DNA from 3 places in the Streptomyces sp. NPDC002144 genome. Region 1 is predicted to be linked to each of the others. Evidence: riboswitches for the same ligand, from Rfam matches in the RefSeq annotation. Region 1 holds a riboswitch; each other region holds the start of a gene.

Region 1 (3,200 bases):
GATCGGCGCCACCGTCGCCTCGGCCGGCTTCGGCGCGGTCCACGGCGACGTGCTCGTCACCAAGGTGCTGCTGCCGGCGCTCGCCGCGCCGCTCGTCGCCGGGCTCGCCGCGATGCTCGCGACCCGCTTCTCCTACGCCCTCGACCGCAAGGCCGACGGCAAGGCGGCCGAGAAGGGCTACCGCGCCGGGCAGATCGCCTCGGCCGGCCTGGTCTCGCTGGCCCACGGCACCAACGACGCGCAGAAGACGATGGGCATCATCACCCTCGCCCTGGTCGCCGGCGGCGCCGTCGCCCCCGACTCCGACCCGCCCACCTGGGTCATCCTCTCCGCGGGTCTGGCCATCGCCCTCGGCACATACATCGGCGGCTGGCGCATCATCCGCACGATGGGCAAGGGCCTGACCGAGCTTCAGCCGCGGCAGGGCTTCGCCGCCCAGACCAGCGCGGCGACGGCCATCCTGGCCTCCTCGCACCTCGGTTTCTCCCTCTCCACCACGCACGTCGTCTCCGGTTCGGTGATGGGCGCGGGCCTCGGCCGCAAGGGCGGGGTGGTGCGCTGGTCCACCGCGACCCGGATGCTGGTCGCCTGGGTCCTGACACTGCCGGCCGCCGCCCTGGTCGGCGCGGGCGCGGAGTCCGTGACGGACCTCGGGGACTGGGGCACCGCCGTCGTCGCCGTCTTCCTCGTCGCCGCGAGCGCCGCGATCTGGAAGGTCTCGCGCCGCGATGTCGTCGACGCGTCGAACGTCAACGAGACCGAGGAGCCGGCCGGCGTCGTCACCACGGCGATCGCCGCCGTCACCCCTCCTCCGCCGGGCACGGTGACAGAGGGTCTGACGGCCACGATCCCCGCGCCGGTCACCACCACGGAACCGGCGGCCCCGCCGGCCGCCGTCTGAGCCCCGGCCACCCGGTAACGAAGGAATCAGCAGCATGAAGATCGACTGGTCGGCCCTGGGCTCCGTCTTCGGTGTCAGCCTCGCGGTCACCGTGGGCCTCGTGGCCCTGTTCACCCTCGGCGTCATGGGCCTGTCGCACCGCGAGCGGGCCACCGCGCAGGGCGGCTCGGCGGCCCTCGCGACGGCCGGAGCGTACGTGGCCTTCGCGGGGTGCGCGGCGGCGGTGGCGTACGGAATCAACCTGATCATGGCCAAGGGCTGAGCCCTGACCCCCTGTTGGTGCCGGGACGGTGATCCGTCCCGGCACCTCGCGTTTCCGTGACCACGGCGACCCCTCGCGTGTGGGCCTCAGCACACTCTCCCGCCGCAGGTCAACGGCAAGTTGACGGGTCTTCCAGGGGCGTGGTGGACTGCGGGAGCCATGTACGGCGGCAAGGGAGGAAGCCGGTGCGAGTCCGGCGCGGTCCCGCCACTGTCACCGGGGTAGGTAGCCCCGGGAGCCAGGAACTCCCACCGCCGGTCTCGTCGAACCAGGGCGCGGACACCCTGAGTGAGGACATACAGCCATGCTCGCCTGCCGTTTGAGGTACAGGACCGGGATCCTTCCGAAGGGCCCCGGGGCGCTGCCCGGCCGCACGGCCGGCTGAGCCGATGCGTGCCGGTCGCGTCTTCGCGTACGGCGCCGCCGCCGGCCTCCTCGGCGACCAGTTGCTCGGCGATCCGCGCCGGGGGCACCCGGTCGCCGCTTTCGGACGGGCCGCGGGTGCCGTGGAACGGGTGCTGTGGCGGGACCACCGCGGGTGGGGGACGCTGCACGCCGCCGTGTGCGTCGGGGGTGCCGTGGCGCTGGGCGCCGTGGCGGAGAAGACCGTACGTCCGTCCCGTACCGCTTCCGTGGCCCTGACCGCCGCCGCCACCTGGGCGGTTGTCGGCGGCAGCTCGCTCGCGCGCGAGGCGCGGGGCATCGGTCGGGCCCTGCGGGCGGGTGACGTCGAGGGTGCCCGGGAGCGGTTGCCGCATCTGTGCGGGCGGGATCCGCAGACGCTGGACGCGGACGGGATGGCCCGGGCCGTGGTGGAGTCGGTCGCCGAGAACACCTCGGACGCGGTGGTCGGGGCATTGGTGTGGGGGGCCGTCGGCGGGGTGCCCGGGCTGCTCGGGTTCCGGGCCGTCAACACGCTGGACGCCATGGTCGGTCACAGGTCGGCGCGGTACCGGCGGTACGGGTGGGCCTCCGCGCGGCTGGACGACGTGGCCGGCTGGCCGGGAGCCCGGCTGACCGCGGCACTGGCGACGGTCGCGGGCGGCGACCCGCGCGGAGCGGCACGGGCCTGGCGGGCGGACGCGGCGAAGCATCCGAGCCCCAACGCCGGTCCTGTGGAGGCCTCGTTCGCGGGAGCGCTCGGCGTGCGCCTGGGCGGGACCCTCTCCTACGGCGGACGGGTCGAGCACCGGCCCGTGCTCAACACGCGGGGCCGCGCCGTCGCCGTACCGGACATCGAGCGGGCCGTACGGCTCTCCCGGCGCGTCGGTCTGCTCGCGCTCGGCGTCACTGCCGCCGCGCGCCTGTTGGTGAAGGGACGTACGTCATGAGCGGGGGTCTCCTCGTCGCCGGCACCACCTCCGACGCCGGCAAGAGTGTCGTCACCGCCGGGATCTGCCGGTGGCTGGTGCGCCAAGGGGTCAAGGTGGCTCCCTTCAAGGCGCAGAACATGTCGCTCAACTCCTTCGTGACCCGCGAGGGCGCCGAGATCGGGCGGGCGCAGGCCATGCAGGCGCAGGCGTGCCGGATCGAGCCGACGGCGCAGATGAACCCGGTGCTGCTGAAGCCCGGGGGCGAACAGAGCAGCCAGGTCGTGCTCATGGGCAGGCCCGTGGGCGAGCTGAGCGCGCGGGGGTACCACGGCGGGCGGCAGCAGAAGCTGCTCGGGACCGTGCTGGAGTGTCTCGCCGAGTTGCGGGGCACGTATGACGCGGTGATCTGTGAGGGGGCCGGCAGTCCCGCGGAGATCAATCTGCGCCGGACCGACATCGTGAACATGGGGATCGCCCGCAACGCCGGACTTCCCGTCCTCGTGGTCGGTGACATCGACCGCGGGGGCGTGTTCGCCTCGTTCTTCGGGACGGTGGCGCTGCTGTCGGAGGAGGACCAGCGGCTCGTCGCCGGGTTCCTGGTGAACAAGTTCCGGGGTGACGTGTCGCTGCTCGAACCGGGCCTCGACATGCTGCACGGGCTCACCGGGCGGCGCACCTACGGTGTTCTGCCCTTCCGGCACGGACTCGGCATCGACGAGGAGGA
Region 2 (3,200 bases), on a different contig from region 1:
GCGGATCATCCGGACCGGTCAAAACCCTTCGCCGCCCATCTCCATCCTCACCGTCTGCCCAGAACCCATATTTTTTCACCTTTTACGGGGCATATACGGCTGTTGGCCTGGTCCGGTTCTGCGTGATCGTATGTGGCCTATCCGGTAGAGACAGGAGCCGCGGACCACGTGACCAGTCGTGTGACCCTCATTTCGCCTGCCCTGGGCCCGTCGATGCGCCAGGCGCGCTTCGACGACGGTAGGACCTCGCTCGACGACGACGGCGCGGCGCAGGCCCGCACGGCAGCCGGAACCATGCGCCCGGCCGTTCGCGTCGTCACCTCTCCCAGCGTGCGCTGCCGGGAGACCGCCACGGCACTCGGGCTGAGTGCGGACGACTCGCCGGACGAGCTCACGGGCCTGCGCGTGGGCCGCTGGCAGGGGCTCACCCTCGACGACGTGAGCCGGTCCGAGCCGGAGGCGGTCGCGCTGTGGCTCGGCGACCCGGACTCCGCGCCTCACGGCGGAGAGTCGGTGCGGGACCTGTGCCTGCGGATCGGGCAGTGGCTGGACACGGCGTCCCGCACGGACGGCCACACGATCGCCCTGGTGGAGCCCGACGTCGTACGGGCCGTGGTGGTGCACGTGCTGGGGGCGCCCCCGCGGGCCTTCTGGCGCGCGGACGTTCCTCCACTGACGGCGACCGAGATCACCGGACGCTCCGAACGCTGGAACCTGCGGCTCGGGCACCCGCTTCAGGCGACCAGATCCCGCTGACGGAGGGCCCTGGAGAGTGGTGCATTCCGTGGGCCCTCGCATCTGCGGCGGTTCGGTCAGTTGGGCGCGGCGACCGTCCGTCGGCCCGCGGCGGTGGCTGTCACGGGCTTGGGGTTGAGCAGGCGTTCGGCCAACTCGCCGAAGAGCAGGCCGAATCCGGTCCACAGCGTGAGCTGGATGGCCAGCGCGGAGAGCCGGAAGCGCCACAGCACGGTGGCCGGGAAGTCCTTCGGCACCTCGTTGACGGCGGGCAGGAACGCGTAGGCGAGCCCGATCACAAGGGCGAAGGCGGCCACCGCGATCACGGTCGCCCACCAGGTGCCCAGGCCGGGCGCGAGGCGCTTGCCCAGGATGGTCGCCGCGATCGCGATCAGGACGCTGAGCAGCATCATCAGGAAGTACAGGGCGGTCCGCCTGCCGATGGTGTCGGGGTCGCCGACGGCGGGCGGGTTGGCCGGGTACTTCAGGAACGGCACGACGTAGACCGCCAGCAGCGCGCTGCCGGACAACAGCAGCGCGATCGCCCGCGGACCGAAGCGGCCCATCCGGCCGAGCGCGAAACAGTAGGCCAGAGCGGCGACACCGCCGAACGCCACGCCGTAGACGAGGACGCCGGTGGCCAGGCCCGCGGTGGACTGCAGGGAGCGGGAGACGATCACCATCTCGTGCTCGTGGGAGTGGGCATCCTCGAAACCGATCGCCTTGTCGACGTTCGGTTCACCGAGGAAGTAGGCCACGACCAGGGCGAGCACGCCGGCGGCAAGGCCGGCGAGCATGCCCCGTACAAGAAGGTTCCGTACGGTTGCGGAATTCATGAGGGTGTCGGCGTCCCTTGCGTCAGTGGCAGGGGAAGCCGAGCAGATGACGGGCGTCGTGGACCCACTCGTGGACGTCCGAGCCGGAGACGACGGAGGTGGCGCCCTGCTCGGCGCCGACGAAGTACAGCAGGACCAGCATCAGGATGCCGAAGAAGACCGCCCACGGGACGATCGCGCCGATCGGCAGCTTGGCGGGGAGAGCGGGGGTGGTGGCGGTCGGCTGGGCGACATGCTGCGCCATGGCAGGGCCTCCTCTGGGAGTTCGCGTCCCATCTCGGTGGTGCACAGGACGACGGCTACGGGTCTGACTCGCCGCCACCTCCTGGGAGGCGGGGCACACAGTGGCGCGACCGTTCCGGATTCCCACCGGCTTCCGTCTTGCCGTCGTCGATATCCCGCCGACCGTACCGTGTGTCGAGGACCTGGCCAAGACCGCCCTGGCAGTTCGTTCAGTTCTGCCAGGGCAGCGTGAGGAACCCCTCCGCGCGGGCGCTCGCCAGGCCGATCCGGGGGATGTCACTGCTGCGAGCGAAGAGCAGGTAGCGCGGTTCCCAGATGGGGCGGTACTTGGCGTTCGCGCGGTACAAGGACTCGATCTGCCACCAGCGGGAGAAGAACGTGAGGGTGGCGTGCCAGAGGCGGAGCACCGGGCCCGCGCCGAGACGGGAGCCGCGTTCGAAGACCGAGCGGAACATCGCGAAGTTCAGGGAGACGCGCTGGATGCCCAGCTCGGCTCCTCTGAGGAGGAGTTCGACCACCATGAACTCCATCAGACCGTTCTCGCAGTCGCGATCGCGGCGCATCAGGTCGAGGGAGAGGCCGTGCTCGCCCCAGGGGACGAAGCTCAGCAGGGCCCGGGGGACGTCGTCCGCGTCGCGGCACACCAGCATCACGCAGCGGCCGTCCGACGGGTCGCCGAGGCGGCCGAGGGCCATGGAGAAGCCGCGTTCGGTGGCGCCGTCGCGCCAGCGGTCGGCAGCCTCGATGAGCGTCGCCATCTCTTCGGCCGGGATGTCCTGGTGGCGGCGGATCTGGACCGTGTAACCGGCCCGGCGCACCCGGTTGTGCGCCTGCCGTACGACGCGCATGGCGCGGCCTTCGAGGGTGAAGTCGGCGATGTCGACGATCGCCTCGTCGCCGAGTTCCAGGGCGTCCAGACCGTGGCGGGCGTAGATGGTGCCCGCCTCCTCGCTCGCGCCCATCACCGCGGGCGTCCAGGCGTGCTGGCGCGCTTCGGTCAGCCACGCGTCGATCGCGCCGGGCCAGGCCTCCGGGTCGCCGATCGGGTCACCGGACGCCAGGCTGACGCCGCCGACGACACGATAGGTGACGGCCGCCTTGCCGGTCGGGGAGAAGATCGCCGCCTTGTCGCGGCGCAGGGCGAAGTAGCCGAGGGAGTCGCGGGCTCCGTGCTTGTCGAGCAGGGCGTGGAGTCGTTCCTCGTCCTCGGGGCCGAGCAGTCGGCGGCCGCGCGGGGAGCGGAAAAGGGCGTACAGGACCAGGCAGAAAGCCGCCGCGAGCAGGATGTTGATGATGATGTCGGTCCAGCGGGGGGCGTGGACCGCGGTGACGGTGTCGGCGAGGGGGCCGACGCTCACGCCGCGCAGGAGGGCGTAGGCGATCTCG
Region 3 (3,200 bases), on a different contig from region 1:
TCGGCCGGGAGATCCACCATGTGAGCGCACTGAGGCGCATGTGACCAATGGGCCCGGTGTTTTCACAGACCATTCTCCCCGGCACGGCCGGCCGCCGCATGCTGTCCCGCGCCGCCGTGCCCGGGTCACGCACGCCAAGATGGGGATCCGCATGTCCATAGTGAGACGTGTCACCGTGCGCCGCCTCATGGGGACGGGCGCCGCGTCGCTCGCCCTGTGCGCCGCAACCGTCGCCGCCGCCTCCGGCGCCTGGGCCCACGGCGGAACTCCGGGCGGTGACGGCTGGAAGGCCGGCGGTTCCTACAAGCCCGGCACCGGTGCGGGCACCAAGACGGAGGCCGACCGCTGCCAGTTCTCGCTGGACGGCACGGACTTCTACGACTCGGTGAAGGTCGACGACCAGACGCTGAAGCCCACCGACGACGGCAAGGTCCACATCAAGGTCCGTACCGCCGGTGACGCCTCCACCTGCACCGCCTCGCTCGCCTCCTACCTCGCCCACGGCGCGAGCTTCGCGACCTCGGGGCAGCAGGTCTTCGTCGACTTCGACACCGTGACCGTCAAGCCCGGGCAGACCGACTCGCTGGACATCGCTGTGCCGGACGCGGGCTGCTTCGCGCAGATCGACCTCTACCGCGGCGCCACCAAGTTCGACGGCAAACTGGACGCCAAGGACGGGTTCCAGCACGGCGACCTGCCGGCCGGCCCGGACCACGCGGTCATCAAGGACAAGCTGATCGCGTCCTGGAACGGCGGTACGAAGGACTGCACGACCGAGTCGCAGCCCCCGAGCACCCCGCCGGCCTCCACGCCGCCGTCGACGCCCCCGGCCTCCGAGAGCGCCACCCCGACGCCGAGCGCCTCCGAGTCGACCCCGGCCTCGACCGACACCCCGGTCGCCTCGGCGTCCACCACCGTCCCGGCGGCCACGCCGAACGGCGGTGGCGGCGGCCTCGCCGAGACCGGCGGCGGCAGCGACTCCGGCCTGATCGCCGGCGGCGCGGCGGCGCTCCTGGCGGGCGGCGCGGCGATCGTCGTCGCGAGCAAGCGCCGCCGCGGCGCCCGCTCCTGAACCACCCCCGAAGACGAACGCCCCGGAGATCCCCCGCTCCGGGGCGTTCGTCACGCGCGGCACCGGTCGTGCGGTGCTGGTGATGTGCGGTGCGGGTGCTGGTCGTGTGCCTTGAAGGTCATGCGCGGCGTGCCGTCGGCTGCTACGCGCCGTCAGCTGTCACGTGCCGTCGGCCGTGCAGTGTTTGAGGAGGAGGCGGGTGTCGTCGTCGACCAGGCGGTAGCGGACGACGCGGCCCTCCTTATCGCCGGCCACCACCCCGGCCGCCCGCAGCAGGCGCAGGGCCTGGGAGACGGCGGGGTCGTTCATGCCGGTCGCGATCGCGAGGTCGGAGACGGCGAGCGGGCCGGTGCGGTGCAGGGCGAGCAGCAGCGCGAGCCGTTTGGGGTCGGCGAGCAGCGAGAAGCGGTCGGCCCAGGTGCGCACATGGGCCTCGTCACCGATGGCGGCGATGGCGTCGCACACCCGGTGGCCGTCGATGGTGCGGCGCTCCGCGCGGTCGGCCGGGACGAGATGCATGCACACATCCTCGCAGGCGTGCCTCTGTGATCTTCGATACCTGCACAGGTACGCAGCTATGCAGGAAGGGCCGCTCCCCCCTACGGTGGGCGGGCCGTGGTGTTCGGGAAGTCGGTGCGATGCCGACGCGGCCCTCGCCACTGTGATCGGGAAGTCACCGGTCCACGTCCCGCAGGGGACAGCCACTGGCCGTTTCACCACGGCCGGGAAGGCGGACCGGGGACGCACGACCCGTCAGCCAGGAGACCGGCCACGGCATCTCACGAAGTGATCCACGAGGTGCTGGAGCGTGAACATGCCCGACGCTGCTTCTTTCCGCTGGCGGCGCGAGGACACCGTCAAGACCGTGGGGCTGGTGGCGGTGATCGCCGCCCTCCACGTCGCCGCCTTCGGGATCCTCTTCCTCCTCGTCGTCCCCGGCCACTACGAGGTCGGCTCCAAGGCCTTCGGCATCGGCCTCGGCGTCACCGCCTACACGCTGGGCGTGCGGCACGCCTTCGACGCCGACCACATCGCCGCGATCGACAACACCACCCGCAAGCTGATGGCCGACGGCAAACGGCCGGTGTCGGTGGGCTTCTGGTTCGCGCTGGGGCACTCCAGCGTGGTCGTGGTGCTGGCCGCGATGATCGCCGGCGGCACGGCGCTCGCCGGCAAGGTCATGAACGAGAACTCCGGCACCCACAAGGTGCTCGGCTTCCTCGGTACGACGATCTCGGGCACGTTCCTCTACATCATCGCCGCGCTCAACCTGGTGGCCCTGATGGGCATCCTGAAGGTCTTCAGGGCGATGCGGGCGGGGACGTACGACGAGTCGGAGCTCGAAGCCCACCTGGATTCCCGGGGCTTCATGAACCGGATCCTCGGCCGCCTCACCAGGTCGATCACCCGCCCGGGCCAGATGTACCCCCTGGGCTTCCTCTTCGGGCTCGGCTTCGACACCGCGACCGAGGTCACGCTGATGGTGATGGCGGGCTCCGGCGCGGCGGCGGGACTGCCCTGGTACGCGGTCCTGTGCCTGCCGCTGCTCTTCGCGGCGGGGATGAGCCTGTTCGACACGCTGGACGGCACGTTCATGAACTTCGCCTACCAGTGGGCCTTCTCCAACCCGGTCCGCAAGGTCTTCTACAACCTGACCATCACCGGTCTGTCCATCGCCGTGGCCTTCTTCATCGGCACGATCGAGCTGGTGGGCGTCCTGCACGAGAAGTTCGACCTGACCGACTCGGTCACGGGCTGGATCGCCGGCCTCGACCTGGACAACGTCGGCTACGTCATCGTCGGCCTGTTCGTGGTGGTGTGGGCGGCGGCGCTGACCTACTGGCGGGTGGCGAAGGTGGAACAGAAGTGGTCGGTGCGGGCGGCGGAAAGCCCGTGACCCGCACCGTCTTCGCCGGCCCGCGCGCCGTCACGGCCTCTCGACCGCCGACAGCCACAGCTTGACGAAGCGGGGCACGTCCACGTCCAGGGCCACGTCGACCAGGGGCTGTGCGCGGGCGCCCTCGTGGATCTCGGACTCGCCGGGGCGGGCGCGGCGGTCGACGATCGTCTGTCCCCGGGTGGGTCCGGGGGCGAGGGAGACCTCGACGGGGAGCAGGCTGGTGGTGAT

The links. A riboswitch is a leader RNA that binds a small molecule or an ion and turns the genes downstream of it on or off. The one in region 1 is predicted to bind cobalamin.
Region 2: it holds a riboswitch for cobalamin, as region 1 does, so the genes downstream of both, ACWCQ1_RS29075 (CbtB domain-containing protein) here and ACWCQ1_RS05240 (cobalamin biosynthesis protein) in region 1, are expected to answer to the same signal.
Region 3: it holds a riboswitch for cobalamin, as region 1 does, so the genes downstream of both, ACWCQ1_RS07720 (Nickel transporter NicT) here and ACWCQ1_RS05240 (cobalamin biosynthesis protein) in region 1, are expected to answer to the same signal.

What each region holds. Positions count from the first base shown of each region.
Region 1 covers NZ_JBSFDB010000003.1:60,910-64,109, forward strand. The annotation lists gene ACWCQ1_RS05230 (anion permease) at 1-901, shown strand, start outside; gene ACWCQ1_RS05235 (hypothetical protein) at 936-1,163, shown strand; cobalamin riboswitch at 1,291-1,430, shown strand; gene ACWCQ1_RS05240 (cobalamin biosynthesis protein) at 1,553-2,494, shown strand; gene ACWCQ1_RS05245 (cobyric acid synthase) at 2,491-3,200, shown strand, end outside.
Region 2 covers NZ_JBSFDB010000021.1:138,352-141,551, reverse strand. The annotation lists gene ACWCQ1_RS29090 (SpoIIE family protein phosphatase) at 1-22, opposite strand, end outside; gene ACWCQ1_RS29085 (histidine phosphatase family protein) at 169-756, shown strand; gene ACWCQ1_RS29080 (CbtA family protein) at 813-1,571, opposite strand; gene ACWCQ1_RS29075 (CbtB domain-containing protein) at 1,594-1,815, opposite strand; cobalamin riboswitch at 1,851-1,996, opposite strand; gene ACWCQ1_RS29070 (phosphatidylglycerol lysyltransferase domain-containing protein) at 2,024-3,200, opposite strand, start outside.
Region 3 covers NZ_JBSFDB010000004.1:104,967-108,166, forward strand. The annotation lists gene ACWCQ1_RS07710 (LAETG motif-containing sortase-dependent surface protein) at 152-1,072, shown strand; gene ACWCQ1_RS07715 (ArsR/SmtB family transcription factor) at 1,232-1,591, opposite strand; cobalamin riboswitch at 1,672-1,860, shown strand; gene ACWCQ1_RS07720 (Nickel transporter NicT) at 1,887-2,969, shown strand; gene ACWCQ1_RS07725 (nucleoside hydrolase) at 3,000-3,200, opposite strand, start outside.